One region of the Nitrobacter winogradskyi Nb-255 genome, then DNA from elsewhere that is predicted to be linked to it. Evidence: riboswitches for the same ligand, from Rfam matches in the RefSeq annotation. Region 1 holds a riboswitch; the other holds the start of a gene.

Region 1 (3,406 bases):
CGGGTGAACGCGAATCCGGACAGCTGCTCGCCGAAATACTGCACCATGTCGTTCCGCTCGAACTCGCCATGCACCAGCACGTCGAGGCCGATGTCCTCCTGCCAGCGGATGGTTCGCGCCGTCTCCTCCTGCAGGAATTTCTCGTAGTCGGTGTCGCTCAGCGTCCCCTTGGCGTGGGCCGAGCGCGCCTTTCGAACCTCGGCGGTCTGCGGGAATGAACCGATCGTGGTGGTCGGGAACGGCGGCAGCCCGAAGCGCTCGCGTTGCAATTTCGCGCGCTCTGCGAACGCGCTCTTGCGCCGCGCCATGTCGGAGGTGACGGCCGCGATCCGGCCCTCGACCTTGGCGTCGTGAACCTTCGGCGACGCCTTGCGCGCAGCGGCCGCGTCCGCCGATGCTTTCAGGGCGTCGGCGACCGAGGCGCGGCCCTTGGCGAGCGCCTCGCCGAGCGTCGCAAGCTCACCCATCTTCTGCACCGAGAAGGCGAGCCAGCTCTTCAACTCCGCGTCGAGATCGGTTTCCAGCGATACGTCGATCGGCACGTGCAGAAGCGAGCAGGAGGGCGCGATCTGCACACGATCGGCGCCGCGTTCGGAGACGACGGGCTCCAGGCGGTCGAGCAACGCGGGAAGATTGGCGCGCCAGATATTGCGGCCGTCGATCACGCCGAGCGACAGGATCAGATCGTGCGGCGCCTTTGCCGCTACCGCCTCGAGCTGGTCCGGCGCGCGAGCGAGATCGATGTGAAGTCCCGTGACCGGCAGCGACAATGCGGCATCCAGGTTGTCGCCGAGCCCGCCGAAATAAGTGGTCAGCATGACCTTCAGCTTCGGCAGCGCGTCCGCGAGCTGTTCATAAGCCGCGCGCAACACCTTGCGGGTCGCGTCGTCGAGATCGAGAACGAGACAGGGCTCGTCGATCTGCACCCACTCGGCGCCCTCCGCCGCAAGGCGTTTGAGCACATCGATATAGACCGGAAGCAAGTCAGGAAGCAGCGACAGCGGATCGAGATTCGCGTCCTTGCTCTTGCCGAGTTTCAGATAGGTGACGGGACCGAGCAGCACCGGCCGGGTCTGGTAGCCGAGCGCCTTGGCCTCGCGATATTCATCGATGGCCTTGAGCGAAGAGAGCTGAAACCGTTGGCCGCTGGTGAATTCAGGGACCATGTAGTGGTAGTTGGTGTCGAACCACTTGGTCATTTCCTGCGCCGGCGCGCCATGAGCGTGACCGTCGCCCTGATGACCATGCGCGCAGGCCGCATCGTCATTCCCGCCCTGGGCGCCTCGCGCCATCGCGAAATAGGTCGCGAGCGGCACGGGTCCGCTTTTCCATCCGTAGATGTCCGGGATCGCGCCGACCATGACGCTGGTGTCGAGCACATGATCATAGAAGGTGAAATCGTTCGACGGGATGACGGTGACGCCGAGCGATTTCTGGCGCGCCCAGTTCGCGGCGCGCAATCCGGCCGCCGCTTCAAGCAATGCGGATTCGTCGGACTTGCCGGACCAGTAGCTTTCGAGCGCGGTTTTCAGTTCGCGGCGCGGACCGATGCGCGGCGTGCCGAGCGTAGCCACGGGAAGAGGAGAGGAAACAGACACTGGCTTTACCCCATGTGTTGGGGGCTGGGCCTTAGCGACGCGGCATGGGAATCCTGGCGGCGCGCCGCCATCGAGACCGCAAGCGCACCACCGGGACACCCCGCCCGAGGACGACTATGTTGCCGGGGCAGGTCTCCTGGCTCGCGGGTCTCAGCTTTGGTCCGGCCTTCCCGGGACAACACCCAGTGGCATGATGGACCACGGCTCACCGCTTACAGTTGCGGGGGCAGCGCCGGCTTTATCCGAAGACACACCGGCTTCCCTCTTAGCTCCGGGCGTGAATCGTCCCGGAGAACCTCGACCCCCCATCCTATGGGCCAGCGTCCACGGGCCGTCAACCGGCACGGACGAATCTTATGTCGCGTCCGGTTCCTCGCCTTGCCGGTAGAATTGCGTCCCGATCACGATAGGTGCCCGGCCATGATTCCGGCGGTGTTGATTGGTGTCGCGCAACGAATAGACGCAGCCGCAATATTCCTGCTGATAGAATTGCTCGCGCTTGCTGATCTCGATCATCCGCTGCGCGCCGCCGCCCTTGCGCCAGTTGAAGTCCCAATATGACACACCGGGATAACGTCCGGCCGCGCGATGACCGCAGTCGTTGATCTGCGCCATGTTCTTCCATCGGGAGATGCCGAGGCAGGACGTCATCACCGGAAAACCATGCTCATGCGCATAGAGCGCGGTGCGTTCGAATCGCATGTCGAAGCACATGGTGCAGCGCGCTCCGCGCTCGGGCTCCCACTCCATCCCCCTGGCGCGGGCGAACCAGTTGTCCTTGTCGTAATCGGCGTCGACGAACGGCACGCCATGCTTCTCCGCGAAGCGGACGTTCTCGTCCTTGCGCAGCAGATATTCTTTGAGGGGATGGATGTTCGGATTGTAGAAGAAGATCGTGTAATCGATCCCCGACGCCAGCATCGCCTCCATCACCTCGCCGGAGCACGGCGCGCAACAGGAGTGCAGAAGCACTTTCTTCTGTCCGTTCGGGGGCGTCAGATTCGGTCGGACGAATTCGGTCACGGTCAGGCTCAACGGTTGAGGCGCGGGAACAACGCCGCAGCCTGTCCGCCGGGATAATGGTCTGAACAGCCGGAGCGTCAAGGGCCGGTCAATCGATTGGTGGAAATTTCGTCCGGGCTGTATCCGGCCTCGCTTGTGGATTGCGAGCATTGGCGTCCGGATTCGAAAACGATTCATTGACTCCGAATGTGCTGTAGCTACTAAATATAGTGGCCAAGGTCTCTCGAGTCGCAACACCGAGAGCTAAGAGGGAAGCCGGTGCGTCTCGGTCCGTGATCCGGGCAAGGCCGGCGCTGCCCCCGCAACTGTAAGCGGCGAGCCGAAGTCCACTTGAGTGTCACTGGGGCTGCAAGGCTCTGGGAAGACCGGACCGATGCCTGGACCCGCAAGTCAGTAGACCTGCCGTGGCAAAAAAAGAATGTCCCTGGGCGGGGTGTCCCGGCGGGCCGCACGGCAGGAATCGCGACCTCATCGCGGCGTTTTTCTGCGCGCGTCCCGGCTAGACCCCGGCTCGCAACCAGACCGGGGTGAGCGATGTCTGCTGCAACTGAAACTGTACCTGCTGCGCGTATCGTGCGTCCGTCCCTGTCTGCCGCGGCCACGGCGCCGTCGAGCGAACCGGCCTGTCAAGTCATCCGGCGCAACGGCTCGGTGTCGCCGTTCGATTCCGCCAAGATCGCGGTCGCGCTCACCAAGGCGTTTCTGGCGGTCGAGGGCAACAGCGCCGCCGCCTCGCGCCGGGTCCACGACATCGTCACCGGGTTGACCGATCAGATCGTCGCCAG
Region 2 (3,406 bases), 710 kb from region 1:
ACCAGTGAGGTGAACGTGGAATTGTAGTCGATCAGGTTGGTGATGTCGTTTCGGAAGTAGGTCGAGCCGAAACGCACGCGGTCGTTGAACAAAGGTTGCTCGAAACCGGCGTCGAAGCCCCGGCTGTCTTCCGGTTGCAGGTTGGGATTGGCGAAGAAATTGAAGGTCGGATAATCCCGGAACAACTGGCTCAGCGAGGGCGCCTTGAATCCCGTGCCGTAGCTTGCTTTCAGCTTGGTTTCGGTAACGGGAACAATGACCGCCGGCGCAATCCGGTAAGTCATGCGGCCGCCGAACAGGTCGTTGGAATCCTGGCGGACATTGGCCACCAGGAAAAAGCGGTCCGCGAAAGCCGATTGCAACTGCACGAAACCTGCCTTGTTGCCGTTCCTGGCGGCAAAATCGGCGGTGTCCATGCGATCGGTCTGATGCTCGGCGCCGACGATCAGATGGTTGTCTCGCGTAATCTCGGTCACGGTGCGCCAGTCGAATTTGAGGCGTTCTCCCGTGGTGATCGTCGCGGCCGGGTCGCCCGGACCCACGTCATAGGCTCTGCTGTTCGTGAAATTGAGACCGAAGAAGCTCTGGACGCGTCCGTCGAACAGCGACCACACGGCCTCCTGACGGTTGAAGAGTTGCTGGACGGCGTGCGTGCTCTGGCTGGCGTTGGGAGTGCTTGGAAATCCGCCGTCGCCCGTGAACAGCAGCGTCGAGTCGGTATAGCGGACCACCGAATTGACGGTCAGATACTCATTGAGATCGACTCCGAGCTTGGTCGAGTAAGTCATGTTGTCATAGTTGTTGCCGATCGCCTGCCGCCCCGGCGGCAGAAGCTCGGGCGGCGTGACCGGAACGTCTCCGGCATGGAGATGGGCGACGTTGACCGCGTAGTTGAAGTTCCGTTCGGCGCCGCTCAGTCCGAGCGTCTGGTTGAAGGTTTTGAACGAGCCGGACTCGAGTGAGCCGGTGACCCGCGCCGGACCTTCGCCCTTTTTCGTGATGATGGAGATGACGCCGCCGATCGCGTCGGAGCCGTAGAGTCCGCTCTGCGGGCCCCGGAGGATTTCCATCTGCTGGATGTCCGCCGTGAGAAGGTGCGCATAGTCGAACGCGCCATTCGAGTTGGCGGGATCGCCGATGTCGATTCCGTCGAGCATCACCTTGGTGTGGTTGGCGTTCGTGCCTCGCATGAAGATCGAGGTCTGGGCGCCAGGTCCGCCGGCTTGCACCACATTCAGGCCGGGAGCCGTCCTGAGGATATCCGGAACGCTGCGGTGTTGCTGGGTCTGGATATCCTGCTCGGTGACGACGGTGATGGAGCTGGCCAGCTGGCCCGCGGGCGTCACCACTCCCGTGGGGCTGACTACGGTCGAACCCATCGTGCCCGGAACATGAGTCTCAGCGACAGGAGTTTGCCGGGGAGCGGGGCGGACGACACGGCGTGATCGCGAAGTCGTGCGGTGTGCGGGCGCCATCGCTCGATCCGGGGGTGGCGCGATCCGGATCGGAGGCAGCAGGTTGGGAGAGGCGGATTGCTGCGCGCTTGTGGGCGTATTCAGGCCGATCGATCCCAGCGAGGCGAGGAGGGCGGAAGCAAGCAGGCTTCTGCGATAAGCTCCGGACACGAAGGCGGCGGACATAAGAAAACCTCGGCTGGACGTCGGTGGCACGTCACAGCGAACGAGGTTTCACAGGAGCCTGCGCGGCGCCGATGAAGCGGATGTCTGTAGTCCCCGACTGACATCTTCGCGTGTGACCACGGGTTGACGGCAGGTCTCCTGGCTCGCGGGTCGTTACCTGACGTCGCCTTCCCGGGGCCGAGATGTCCCAGTGGCGTGTGACGCAGATTCGCCGCTTACAGTTGCGGGGGCAGCCGTGGCGTTGGAATGATCCCGGTGTTAGGATGATCCCGCACCACGTTCCCTTTTGATCTCCCAAGGGAGAACCGTCGCCGATCTGTTTGGGGGGGAACAAAGTCGATGTCAATCGACGGGGCGATCGAGTTCCGGCTTTTCCCCGTGGCGTTGCATATCCGCAGCAGGAGCGCTTTCGAGCGAAGCATGTCCTCGGGCTTGGCCCGAGGATGGATACCGGTTCGCGTGAAGAAAACGCGTGCGGCCTGACAGAACTGTAGGCGGTTGGCGACCGCGCTTGCGTCAGACTATTTCGCCGCGCGCCGCGGCGGCGGCATTGCGGATCGCGTCCATGTTGGCCTTGTAGGATTCCATCGTGCCGCCCTTGAACACCGCGGAGCCCGCCACGAAGGCGTTGGCGCCGGCGGCGGCCAGATCACCCGCGACGTCGGGTCCGACCCCGCCGTCGACCTCGATGTCGATCGGCCGTCCCCCGATCATCGCGCGCAAATCCCGAATCTTGTCGACCGCAGAGGAGATGAACTTCTGGCCTCCGAAACCGGGGTTGACCGACATCACCAGCACCAGGTCGACCATGTCGAGCACGTATTCGACGGTGGACAATGGCGTTCCGGGATTGAGCGTGACCCCCGCCTTCTTGCCGAGGTTGCGAATGGCTTGCAGCGAGCGATGCAGGTGCGGTCCCGCTTCGACGTGAACCGTGATGTGGTCGCAACCTGCCTTGGCGAAGGCTTCGAGGTACGGATCGCATGGCGAGATCATCAAATGGGCATCGAAGATCTTCTTGCTGTGCGGACGCATCGCCTTGATGACATCGGGCCCATAGGAGATGTTCGGCACGAAATGGCCGTCCATCACGTCGAGGTGGATCCACTCGGCCCCCCCCTGATCGACGGCGCGAACCTCATCGCCAAGCTTCGAGAAGTCCGAGGCCAGGATCGACGGTGCGATGACGAGAGGACGCGGCGCAAAAGTCTGGGACATGAACGTTTCCGGAAATATCAGCGGAGCTTGAGAGAGCCCCGCGTAACATGAGCCGCGCCCCGGAGCAATGCGCGGTCGTGTTTTCGGCGGTCGTCTTTATGAGCGGTAGTCTTGGGTTCGCCGCATCCGCATCATTGCGCAGTCGGCGCTGATTTTCATGATCCGATAACCATACACAACAAGTATTCGGTCCTTGTTTCGAAGTAATACGGGGCCGTATGCATATACCGAAAGTATTTCTACTCGCCGGCTGCCTCGGCCTTGCCGGCTCCCACGCCTGCGCCGAAAACGATTTCACGGCTTCGTTCCGGCTGCGCGGCGGATTCGACACCAATCCGCTGCTGGCGATCGGTCAGGGCGGCGGCAGCCTGTTCGTCGCCGCCGACACGGCGTTGGCCGCGGGCATGAAGACCGATGGCTACACGCTAGGCGTCGCGGCGGAAGCGACCGCCATGCACTATGCGCAGCAGCGGATAACGCCCACTCGTGGCGGCAAGGTGATCCTGCGCGGCTCGATCGGTGATGACGATCTGAGGCTGGATTCCACA

What was found. A riboswitch is a leader RNA that binds a small molecule or an ion and turns the genes downstream of it on or off. The one in region 1 is predicted to bind cobalamin.
Region 2: linked by a shared signal. The riboswitch ahead of NWI_RS11570 (TonB-dependent receptor plug domain-containing protein) and the one ahead of metE (5-methyltetrahydropteroyltriglutamate--homocysteine S-methyltransferase) in region 1 are both predicted to bind cobalamin.

What each region holds. Positions count from the first base shown of each region.
Region 1 covers NC_007406.1:3,122,086-3,125,491, reverse strand. The annotation lists gene metE (5-methyltetrahydropteroyltriglutamate--homocysteine S-methyltransferase) at 1-1,598, opposite strand, end outside; cobalamin riboswitch at 1,708-1,913, opposite strand; gene NWI_RS15015 (epoxyqueuosine reductase QueH) at 1,953-2,621, opposite strand; cobalamin riboswitch at 2,821-3,042, shown strand; gene NWI_RS15010 (ribonucleoside-diphosphate reductase subunit alpha) at 3,156-3,406, shown strand, end outside.
Region 2 covers NC_007406.1:2,410,355-2,413,760, reverse strand. The annotation lists gene NWI_RS11570 (TonB-dependent receptor plug domain-containing protein) at 1-1,640, opposite strand, end outside; cobalamin riboswitch at 1,752-1,963, opposite strand; gene rpe (ribulose-phosphate 3-epimerase) at 2,157-2,858, opposite strand; gene NWI_RS11560 (outer membrane beta-barrel protein) at 3,077-3,406, shown strand, end outside.